One region of the Paraburkholderia sp. J11-2 genome, then DNA from elsewhere that is predicted to be linked to it. Evidence: predicted binding sites of a transcription regulator. Region 1 holds the regulator's gene; the other holds the start of a gene.
The links. Region 1 encodes LexA, which represses DNA repair genes until DNA is damaged. Its sites were predicted from a motif close to ACTGTATNNNNATACAGT; they were not measured.
Positions count from the first base shown of each region.

Region 1 (5,603 bases):
GCGGGCAGCACGACGCGGCGGAACGTGAGCCAGCGCGAGGCGCCAAGGCACGCTGCGGCCTCCTCCTGCTCGCGCTCGAAGTCCTCGAGCACCGGCTGCACCGTGCGCACGACGAACGGCAAGCCGATGAAGGTCAGCGCGACGAGCACGCCAAGCGGCGTGAACGCGATCTTCAGACCGAGCGGTTCCAGGAACTGGCCGATCCAGCCATTGCCAGCGTACACGGCGGCGAGCGAGATGCCCGCGACGGACGTCGGCAGCGCGAACGGCAGATCGACGAGCGCATCGATCACGCGTTTGAACGGGAACGGATAGCGCACGAGCACCCACGCGAGCAGGAACCCGAACACCGCGTTGATGAGCGCCCCGCCGAGCGCAGCCGTGAACGTGAGCCGGTACGACGCGATCACGCGCGGCGACCACACGGCGCGCACGAACTGGCTCCAGTCGAGCGTCGCCGTCTTGAGGAAGGTGGCGGCAAGCGGAATGAGCACCACGAGGCTCAGGTAAGCCACCGTGATGCCGAGCGTCACGCCGAAGCCCGGCAGCGCACTGGGCTTGCGCAATCGAAACGTTGTCATGCTCATCGTCCAGACATGGGTTGCGCGCTTGCCGGGTTCGCCGGCGGCGCCGAAAAGCGCGCCCGTGGGCGCGCTTCTTTGTTATGCGGTCGCGTCGCGATCGACTGCCAACCGGTACTGCGGTACAGCGGTGTTGCGTGACTTACTGCGGCTGGTAGATCGAATCGAACACGCCGCCATCTGCGAAATGCGTCTTCTGCGCGTTGGTCCAGCCGCCGAACGTGTCGTCGACCGTGTAAAGCTTCAGCTTCGGAAACTTCGCCGTGAGCGCCGCCGGGACCTTGTCCGAACGCGGACGGTAGAAGTTCTTCGCGGCGATCTCCTGGCCCTCTTCGCTATAGAGGAACTGCAGGTAGGCCTCGGCCTCCTTGCGCGTGCCCTTCTTTTCGACGACCTTGTCCACCACCGCAACCGGCGGCTCAGCCAGAATGCTCACCGAAGGGACCACGATCTCGAACTTGTCCGGGCCGAATTCCTTGAGCGAAAGGAATGCTTCGTTCTCCCATGCGATCAGCACATCGCCGATACCGCGCTGCACGAAGCTCGTCGTCGCACCTCGCGCGCCCGAGTCGAGCACGCCTGCATTCTTGTAGAGCTTCGAGACGAAGTCCTTGGCCTTCTGCTCGTTGCCGCCCGGCTGGTGCAGCGCATAGGCCCACGCCGCGAGATAGTTCCAGCGCGCGCCGCCCGAGGTCTTCGGATTCGGCGTGACGATCGACACGCCCGGCTTCGTCAGATCGTCCCAGTCCTTGATGTGCTTGGGGTTGCCCTTGCGCACGAGAAACACGATCGTCGACGTGTACGGCGAGGCGTTGTCGGGCAAGCGCTTTTGCCAGTCCTTCGCAACGATGCCCTTGTTGGCGAGCGCGTCGATGTCCCATGCGAGCGCCAGCGTCACAACGTCGGCCTGCAGGCCGTCGAGCACCGAGCGCGCCTGCGCACCCGAGCCGCCGTGCGACTGCTTGATGGTGAGCGTTTCGCCCGTCTTCGCCTTCCACTGCTTGATGAAGGCCTCGTTAATGTCCTGATACAGCTCGCGCGTCGGATCGTAGGAGACGTTGAGCAGCGACGTGTCCGCGTGAGCGGCCACGGGCGCCATCGCCGTAACTGCGACGAGCGGCGCAACGCCGATAACCAGTTTTGCCGCCAGTGATTTCAGCCAGCCTGCGCGCCCCGTATGTGTCGTGCCCATCTATCTGTTCTCCGTTTTCGTGTGTGCTCGTTCGCGCTCATCCGTGCGCATCTGCGAATTGCAGCTAACGATGGAGGCCAGTCTAGCGATCCGCTTACATTATTAAAAATGATGTTTTCTCATTTTTTAATACGCAAAAGTGGTAAGGACAGAGGAAGTCGCTGCTAGAGCGCGATTTCGTCCGCACAAACGCGGGAAAACGGCCTGATAGCAATGCTCAGTTGACGAACTTCAAGTAACACTTGAAAAGTGGCGAGTACTGTATAAAAATACAGTTACCTGTTCAAACATACAGTGGCGCCATGACCAAACTCACCGCACGACAGCAGCAGGTTTTCGATCTGGTTCGCCGGGCGATCGAACGCACGGGCTTCCCGCCCACGCGCGCCGAGATCGCGGCGGAACTCGGCTTCAGCTCGGCCAACTCCGCGGAGGAGCATCTGCGCGCGCTGGCGCGCAAGGGCGTGATCGAACTGGCTGCGGGCGCCTCGCGCGGCATCCGCCTCATGCCGGGGCCCGACGACCTGCCGCACCAGTTCACGCTCCCGCACCCGAGCATCATGCAGCTCTCACTGCCGCTCGTTGGCCGCGTCGCAGCGGGTAGCCCGATCCTCGCGCAGGAGCACATCTCGCAGAACTACATGTGCGACCCGGCACTGTTCTCGAGCCGCCCTGACTATCTGCTGAAAGTGCGCGGCCTTTCCATGCGCGACGCCGGCATTCTCGACGGCGACCTGCTCGCCGTGCAGAAGAAGGCCGAAGCGAAAGACGGGCAAATCATCGTGGCGCGCCTTGGCGACGACGTCACCGTGAAGCGGCTGAAGCGCCGTTCGAACGGGCTCGAACTGATCGCCGAGAACCCCGATTACGACAATATTTTTGTCGAGGCTGGCAGCGCGGAATTCGCGCTGGAAGGCATCGCGGTTGGCCTGATCCGCCCCACCGAATTCTAAGCAATCCGTCTGCGCGCGTTGTGCGCTGAGTTTACGCACTACCTGGAGAGAGTCATGGAACGCCTTGCCCGCTTGCTGCCCTTCCGTCAATTCGGCCGTCTTCGCCACCTCCGTGGAATCGCCTCTTGCGCGGTGCGCGAGGTGCGCGACTCGGCCGCCGCACTGAGCGGCTCGCTCTTCGAAGACTCGCCAGAGATGGTGGCCGCCAGCACGGCCGACCTGCCGGCGCTGCCCTCGGCCCAGCCGGCGTTTGCGCGCGTGTCGCTCAACAGCACGCTCAACACCGAGCAGCCCATGCGCCGCGCGCCGGTGCGGGTCTATCAAGGTCAGTCGCGGCTCATTCTCGTCGGCACGGTTGACGCGGTCTGCCGTGCGATCGACCGCTGCATCGCGGAGCAGCACAGCGACCTGCCTGCAGCGCTGGCGAAGTAAGGTCGAATCGAGCGCGAATTCGCCAATACGCGGCTCAAATGTGAGAAGAGGTTACGGTCGGGATCGTTTAATCAAGTTTGCGGTCAACACCCTGTTTGAACGATTTGTCCTATGCCGATGACGGAATCTCCCTCAACCCCTCGTAAAACCCAAGGCTGGAAGAAGCCCGTAGCGATCACCGTTGCGCTCGCCATGATTGTTGGCGCGCTTGGCTACGCGTATGCGTCGCCCTATATCGCGGTGAAACACATGAAAGCCGCCGCCGACGCTCGCGACGCCGCCACGCTCAACGAGTACGTCGATTACCCTGCGCTGCGCCTGAGCCTCAAACAGCAGGTTGGCGAGATGCTGCATCGGCGCATCGAAGGGCAACACAGCAGCAATCCGCTGCTGATCCTCGGCGCCGTAATTGGTGCGGCACTGATCAGTCCGCTCGTGGATGCCTACGCAACGCCAGAAGGCGTGGCCGCCCTGCTGAGCGGCATGCCGCCGACAGGCAAGCCTGGCGACCGGCCGCACGCGCCGCCGCCGACGGAGTCCAGCGAGCAATCGGCGCAATCGGCGCCGTCACCGGCCCCAGCGGCGTCGGGCAATCCCACGCCCGAGGCTCGGCCGGTCACCACGGCCGGCTATCGCGGCCTCAATGAATTCGCGCTCACGTGGGAGCGCGGCAATACGGGCGAGCACTATGCCGCCATCCTGCAGCGTCACGGGCTCTTCTCGTGGAAGCTCGCAGCGGTCGAGCTAGACGAAGGAAACGTCTCGAACTGAGGCAGATTGGGAGCGAACGCGGAAACAGGCCGGTTCCGTGCGAACCGGCCCGCTTGGTCCTGCTTGATCCCGCTCGATCAACTAAGCGGCGGCTTGCTGCTGTTTTTCCTCAGCCGCCGACGAACACGCCACGAGAATGCTGCACGACACGCGGTCGAGCAGCGGCGTATTGCCCGCGCCCATCCACCAGCGCGAAAGCCCCGTGCGGCAGCGGTGACCCACCACCACGAGGTCGGCATTCAGTTCGTTGGCCAGATTTGCGATTTCGTCGATCGGATGCCCGAACGCGAAGTGCCCCTGGGCGCGCACGCCACGCTCGGTTAGCCAGTCCACGCCTTCCTGAAGGATTTCGCGCGCCGTTTCCTCGAAGCGGCCGCAGGCCACATCGGTCAGCAGGCCCGCGCTCTGCGCGATCGTCGAGCGCATGTCGACAACCGAGAGCAGATGCGTTTCCGCCTGCAGATCGAGCGCAAGGTCGGCGCCGCAACGCAGTGCCTTGCGGCCTTCGCGCGAGCCGTCGTAACAGAGCAGAATTTTTTTGTAGCTCGCCATGATCGCTTCTCCCCGCCCGCGTGATTTGCAGGCTGTGCGATTCTCATGATGGTGCGCCGCAATTCCACACGCAAGGGCTGGAAAACGCCAGGTGGGCATCGAAAACCGCCAGATGCGTCTTAGGCAACGCACACCTCTTGTGCATGGCCTGATGCTTGCCGCGACATGCATTCGCCTCGTGCCACGTCGAACGGCCTGGAAGCGCCGCCCAACCCGCCACGCAGCAATGCACTAAAATGGGCCGCCTTGTTTCGCGCGATTGTTCGTTTGCTTTTGCGTTCGCTCTTGCGTGCGCCTCGCGCGACACCCGTTCGACTCACGTTCAACTGGTCCATGTCCGCACCCGCCATCGAATTCGAGCAGGTCATCAAACATTACGGAGACAGGACGGTCGTCAACGGCCTGTCGTTCAACGTCCTCCCCGGTGAATGCTTCGGGCTGCTCGGCCCCAATGGCGCTGGGAAAACCACGACGCTGCGCATGCTGCTCGGCATCGTTTCGCCCGATGCGGGCCGCATCAGCCTGTGTGGCGAGCCGGTGCCCGCTCGCGCGCGTTACGCCCGCCAGCGCGTGGGTGTCGTGCCGCAGTTCGACAATCTCGACCCCGACTTCACCGTGCGCGAGAACTTGCTCGTGTTCGGCCGTTACTTCGGCTTGTCCGCGCGTGAAACGCGTGACCTCGTCGCGCCGCTGCTCGAATTCGCGCGCCTCGAAAGCAAAGCCGATGCGCGCGTAGGTGAGCTCTCGGGCGGCATGCGCCGCCGTCTCACACTGGCGCGCGCGCTCGTGAACGACCCCGACGTGCTCGTGATGGACGAGCCCACGACAGGCCTCGACCCGCAGGCGCGGCATCTGATCTGGGAGCGGCTGCGCTCGCTGCTCGCGCGCGGCAAGACGATTCTCCTCACCACGCATTTCATGGAGGAGGCCGAACGACTTTGCAATCGCGTCTGCGTGATCGAGGAGGGCCGCAAGATCGCCGAGGGTGCGCCCAAGGCGCTGATCGAATCGGAGATCGGCTGCGATGTGATCGAGGTGTACGGCCCGGACCCGGTCTCGCTGCGCGACGAGCTTGCAGCCGATGCGAAGCGTACGGAGATCAGCGGCGAGACGCTATTCTGC
Region 1 is NZ_CAJMYY010000018.1:160,866-166,468, reverse strand. Features, by position in the region: gene cysT (sulfate ABC transporter permease subunit CysT) at 1-581, opposite strand, end outside; gene U5A57_RS24940 (sulfate ABC transporter substrate-binding protein) at 724-1,773, opposite strand; gene lexA (transcriptional repressor LexA) at 2,076-2,726, shown strand; gene U5A57_RS24930 (hypothetical protein) at 2,781-3,158, shown strand; gene U5A57_RS24925 (DUF2939 domain-containing protein) at 3,270-3,929, shown strand; gene U5A57_RS24920 (universal stress protein) at 4,011-4,481, opposite strand; gene nodI (nodulation factor ABC transporter ATP-binding protein NodI) at 4,815-5,603, shown strand, end outside.

Region 2 (5,603 bases), on a different contig from region 1:
TGTCGTACGCGGATTTGACGGCACAGGGGCACTACCGCTACAATCTCTGATTCGTCGGAGCGTAGCGCAGCCTGGTAGCGCATCTGATTTGGGATCAGAGGGTCGTAGGTTCGAATCCTATCGCTCCGACCAGCAATACCGAGGGGTTACACGCCATTGGCCTGTAGCCCCTTTTCTTTTTCCTCGCATCGCTTGGCTTGCGTTTCGTCGTACGGCCGCGTTCCATTTGAAAAGCCGCCGAGCTTATAAAATACGGATCGGCCACACTTCCCGTGGCGATCGCACCCTGGCAGCCATGTTACGTTTATCCGAAGTCAAACTCCCCCTCGACCACGCCGAAAGCGATCTTGAAGCCGCGATTCGGGGACGCCTCGCGGAACTTGGCGTAGCGGCAGACGCGCTCGTCCGCTACACCGTCTTCCGCCGTGCGCACGATGCACGCAAGCGCTCGGATATCAAGCTGACCTATATCGTCGACATCGAAGTCAAGGACGAGGCGAAGGTGCTCAAGCGGATCGCCGGCAAGCCGCATTGCAGGGCGACGCCGGACATGACCTACCGCTTTGTCGCGAAGGCGCCGGAGCACTCGACGCGCCCCCGCCCGGTGGTGATCGGCATGGGGCCGTGCGGCCTGTTCGCGGGACTGATCCTCGCGCAGATGGGCTTTCGTCCCATCATCCTCGAACGCGGCAAAGCCGTGCGCGAGCGCACCAAGGACACTTTCGGCCTGTGGCGCAAGTCCGTGCTCAACCCCGAATCGAACGTGCAGTTCGGCGAAGGCGGGGCGGGGACGTTTTCCGACGGCAAGCTCTACAGCCAGATCAAGGACCCGAACCACTACGGCCGCAAGGTGCTCGAGGAGTTCGTCAAGGCCGGTGCGCCGGAAGACATCCTGTATCTGAGCCGGCCGCACATCGGCACGTTCCGGCTCGTGAGCATGGTGGAGAAGATGCGCGCCACCATCCACGAACTGGGCGGCGAAGTGCGCTTCGAAACGCGCGTCGAAGACATCGAGATCGAGCAGGGCAAGGTGCGCGCGCTCAAGCTCTCGAACGGCGAGACGCTGCCGTGCGACCACGTCGTGCTGGCCGTCGGCCACAGCGCGCGCGACACGTTCCAGATGCTGCACGATCGCGGCGTGTTCATGGAAGCGAAGCCGTTTTCGCTGGGTTTTCGCATCGAGCATCCGCAGGGGGTGATCGATCGCAGCCGCTTCGGCAAGTTTGCGGGCCACAAGGAGCTTGGCGCGGCCGACTACAAGGTGGTGCATCACGCGAACAATGGCCGCTCGGTCTATAGCTTCTGCATGTGCCCCGGCGGCACGGTGGTCGCGGCGACTTCCGAACCCGGCCGCGTGGTCACCAACGGCATGAGCCAGTATTCGCGGGCCGAGCGCAACGCGAATGCGGGCATCGTCGTCGGCATCACGCCGGAGGATTATCCTGGCGGCCCGCTTGCGGGCATCGCGTTCCAGCGCAAGTGGGAAGAGCGGGCGTTCGAGCTCGGCGGCGGCAATTACCAGGCGCCGGGGCAACTCGTGGGCGACTTTATCGCCGGGCGGCCGTCGACGTCGCTGGGCTCCGTGGTGCCGTCCTACAAGCCGGGCGTGCATCCGACCGATCTCAGCACCGCGCTGCCCGACTACGTGATCGAAGCCATCCGTGAAGCCCTTCCGCAGATCGACAAGAAGCTCGCAGGCTTCGCGATGCACGATGCGGTGCTCACGGGCGTCGAGACGCGCACGTCGTCGCCGCTGCGGATTCGTCGCAAGGACGATTACCAGAGCGTGAACGTCGAGGGTCTGTATCCGGCCGGCGAAGGCGCCGGGTATGCCGGCGGCATCTACTCGGCGGCCATCGACGGCATCGAGGTGGCGCAAGCCGTGGCGCTCAGTCTGACGTCGGCGCACGGGTCCTGATAGCGAAAAACGACGGGCGGGATGCGCCGGCGCGTCCCGCAGTTCGTCTTCCAGTTCGTCCCTCAGTGTTCCCCCTCAGCGCGCCCTTCAGCGTGCGCGCTACTCGCCTGCCTTAAGCGGCGTTTGCCCCGGACGTAAGCCCCAGCGTCCGGGAGTAATCAATCCCCCATTTCCCGCCTTCCTCCAATCCCATAAAATACTGTATAAATATACAGGTGGAGGCGAACCGGCCTCCTGCTTGCCGATGCCCCATTTCCTGCCGGGCAGGGCGGAGCGTTCCCATCAACCAGGCTACGAACCATGGCAGCAGCCGTCCAGACCACTGCGCAACTCGCCGCGCACTTGCCCCCCCGGCTGCAAAGCCGCGTGTGGCAGGGCGATCAGCTTGCGCACGCCAGCGAGCGCTCGGTGCCGAGCGGCCACGCCACGCTCGACGCCCAGCTTCCCGGCGCCGGCTGGCCCGCAGGCAGCTTGACCGAACTGCTCGTCGAGCAGGGCGGCGTGGGTGAGATGCGGCTCGTCGCTCCAGCGCTGCGCGCGCTCACCGCGCAGGCGGGCCGGCACGTGCTGCTCGTCGCGCCGCCATGGCGCCCGTACGCCTGCGCGCTCAAGGCGTGGGGGCTCGCGCTCGAGCGCGTGATCTGGGTGCGTGCGGCCGAAGACGAGGCCGCCTGGGTGGCCGAGCAGGCGCTCAAGCAGGAAGGCATGGGCGCCGTGCTGCTCTGGCAGACGAAAGCGCGCCCCGACGCCGTGCGCCGTCTGCAGGTCGCCGCCCAGGATTCGCAGGCGCTCGCGTTTCTCGTGCGGCCGCTCGCCGCGCGCAACCAGTCGTCGCCGGCGCCGCTGCGCATGACCTGCTCGCCGGTGCCGCCGCCCGACGACGCGAACCTGAACCGGCGGCAATGGATGCAGCTTGCCGCGCTCTGCGTCGATATCTTCAAGCGCCGCGGGCCGCCGCCCGCCCAGCCACTCGTCATTACATTGCCGCTGCAGGACGCGGTGCTGCCCCAGCCGGACGCAGCCTCCGTCGTCATGCCGTGGCCCGGGGTCAATCATGCTGTGGATCGCCGTCACCTTGCCGTTGTTGCCGCTGGAGGCCGTCAGACCTCTGATGCCGCCGGCGCCGTCAACAGCGCGCCTGCCTGAAAGCGCCGATGCCGATGCCGTCAGCGCGCCGCGCTGCTACGCGCTCGCCGACCACACGCGCATCCTGATCGCCGATCTCGACGCGCTGCGCCTGGGCGTCGAGCCCGGCAACACGCGCTCGCATGCGCTGGCGCTTGCGCCGGGGCTCGTGCTGCTCGAAGCCGATCCGGCGCGCGAGACCCGTGCGTTCGAGGCGCTCGCGCTCGCGTTGCTCGCCTATACGCCCAAGGTGTCGTTCGCGCAGTCGCACACACTGTTGCTCGAAGTCGGCTCGGGTTTGCGTCTTTTCGGCGGCGTGCGCGCGCTGCTCGGGAAGGTTGCGGCGACGGTGGCCAGCTGCGGACACACCGCGCGCATCGCCTGCGCGCCCACGGCGTGGGGCGCGTGGACGCTCGCCCAGGCGCGCGTCACGCGTTCGTCGCGCCGCTGGCACGTGCTCAAGGAAACGACGCTCGCGCGCGTGCTCGATTCGCTGCCGGTCACGCTTGCGCCGTTCGCCGCGCAGCACGACCACGCGCTCACGCAGATCGGCTGCGCGACGCTCGGCGATCTGCGGCGGCTGCCGCGCGAGGGCATCGTGCGGCGTTTCGGCGACGGCGTGCTCGGCTGGCTCGCGCAGGCGCGCGGCGAAGCGCCTGATCCGCGTGTCTGGTTCGCCGCGCCGCCGTCGTTTCACGCGGCGCTCGAATTGCAGGCGCGCGTGGAGAGCGCCGAGGCGCTGCTCTTTGCCGCGCGCCGGCTCGTGATGCAGCTGGCCGGCTGGCTTGCCGCGCAGCACGCGGCGTTGAGCGGCTTCGAATTGCGTCTGGAGCACGAACTGGCTTCGCGGCATGCGCCGCGCACCTCGACGCTCGCGATCGCGTGGGCGTCGCCTTCGCGCGACGCCGAGCATCTGCTGTGGCTGCTGCGCGAGCGCCTGAATCAGACCGAGCTTGCCGCGCCCGTCATTGGACTTGCGCTCGTCGCCTCGCAGGTGAGCGAATACGCGGCACCCACCGACACGCTCTTTCCGATGGCCGAGGCCGCCGAAGCATCGCTCGGGCAGCTCTTCGAGCGCATCGGCGCGCGGCTTGGCGAGCAGAACGTGCTGCAGCTTTTCGTCGAGGACGATCATCGGCCCGAGCTGGCGATGTCGGCGCGGCCTTACCGCGAGAGCGGCGCCAAGCGTGCGCGCAAGCCGCGCAAGGCAGGCAAGCCGCAGCAGGAAGCGGACGCGAGCGCGCCCGTGCAAAGCGCCTTCGACCTGCCCGAGGTGCCGCTGCCGGCCCAGCCGCGTCCGGCGTGGCTGCTCGAAAAGCCGCTCAAGCTCGCGACGCGCGGTGACCGCCCGGTTTATCGACGGCCGCTGAAGACGCTCACACGCACCGAGCGCATCGAGTCCGGCTGGTGGGACGGCGAGGGCGTCGGGCGCGACTACTACGTCGCCGCCGACGACCAGGGCCGCATGTTCTGGCTGTATCGCGAGCGCATTGGCGGCCAGTGGTATCTGCAAGGCCTGTTCGGCTAGCGCTTGTTCGTCGCTCATTCGGGTTTCAGGAATCATGTCGACCAGCGGGACGGGCGCGCCGTCGCCTTCACAGTTGCCAGCGCAATCGCCTGCACAGTTGTCCGCGCAGTTGCCTGACTACGCGGAGCTGCACTGCCTCACCAACTTCACTTTCCTGCACGGCGCGTCGCGCCCGGGTGAGCTGGTCGAGCAGGCGATCCGCCACGGCTACCGTGCGCTCGCGATCACTGACGAATGCTCGTTCGCGGGCGTCGTGCGCGCCTGGAGTGCGCTCAACGAATACGACGAGGCGCGCAAGAAAGCGCATGACGAAGCCGTGCGCGAGGCCCGCGAACGCGGCGGCAACTCCGCCGCCGCGGCCTTGGGCCCGTTCGAACCGTCGCTGCATTTGCTGATCGGCAGCGAGCTGAATCTCGTCGATGAACATGGCGCGCCGTTCTGCACGATCGTTGCGCTCGCAACGAATCGCGAAGGCTACGGCAATCTGTGCGAGCTGATCACGCTCGCGCGCTCGCGTGCGGCGAAGGGCAGCTATCGCGTGCATCCCGCCGATTTCACCGAGCCCGATCCGGACTTCGAGCATCTGAAGCACTTGCGCGACTGCGTGCTGCTGCTCGTGCCGCAGCGCACGGCCACGCTCGCGCAAACGCTGCGCGCCGCGCACTGGCTCGCGGGCTTCGCGGCCGAACGCGCGTGGCTCGCGCTCGAACTCTGGCAAACCGGCGGCGACGACACGCAGATCGAAGTGCTGCGCCACGTCTCGCAGGAGAGCGGCCTGCCGCTCGTCGCGGCGGGCGGCGTGCTGATGCACGCGCGTTCGCGCAAGCCGTTGCAGGACACGTTGAGCGCGATTCGCATCGGCAAGCCGCTGGCTTCCTGCGGGCGCGCGCTGGAGGCGAATGCGGAGCGGCATCTGCGCTCGCGCGTGCGCCTTGGTGCGATTTATCCGCGCGAGGCACTCGACGCGACGCTCGACGTCGCGCGGCGCTGCACGTTTTCGCTTGGCGAGCTGGCCTACGAATATCCCGAGGA
Region 2 is NZ_CAJMYY010000010.1:112,886-118,488, reverse strand. Features, by position in the region: tRNA gene U5A57_RS16075 (tRNA-Pro) at 56-132, shown strand; gene U5A57_RS16070 (NAD(P)/FAD-dependent oxidoreductase) at 296-1,918, shown strand; gene imuA (translesion DNA synthesis-associated protein ImuA) at 2,219-3,064, shown strand; gene U5A57_RS16060 (DNA polymerase Y family protein) at 2,973-4,571, shown strand; gene U5A57_RS16055 (error-prone DNA polymerase) at 4,606-5,603, shown strand, end outside.
Region 2: imuA (translesion DNA synthesis-associated protein ImuA) is a predicted target of LexA. The motif match lies at 2,117-2,134, and genes of this name have one in related genera.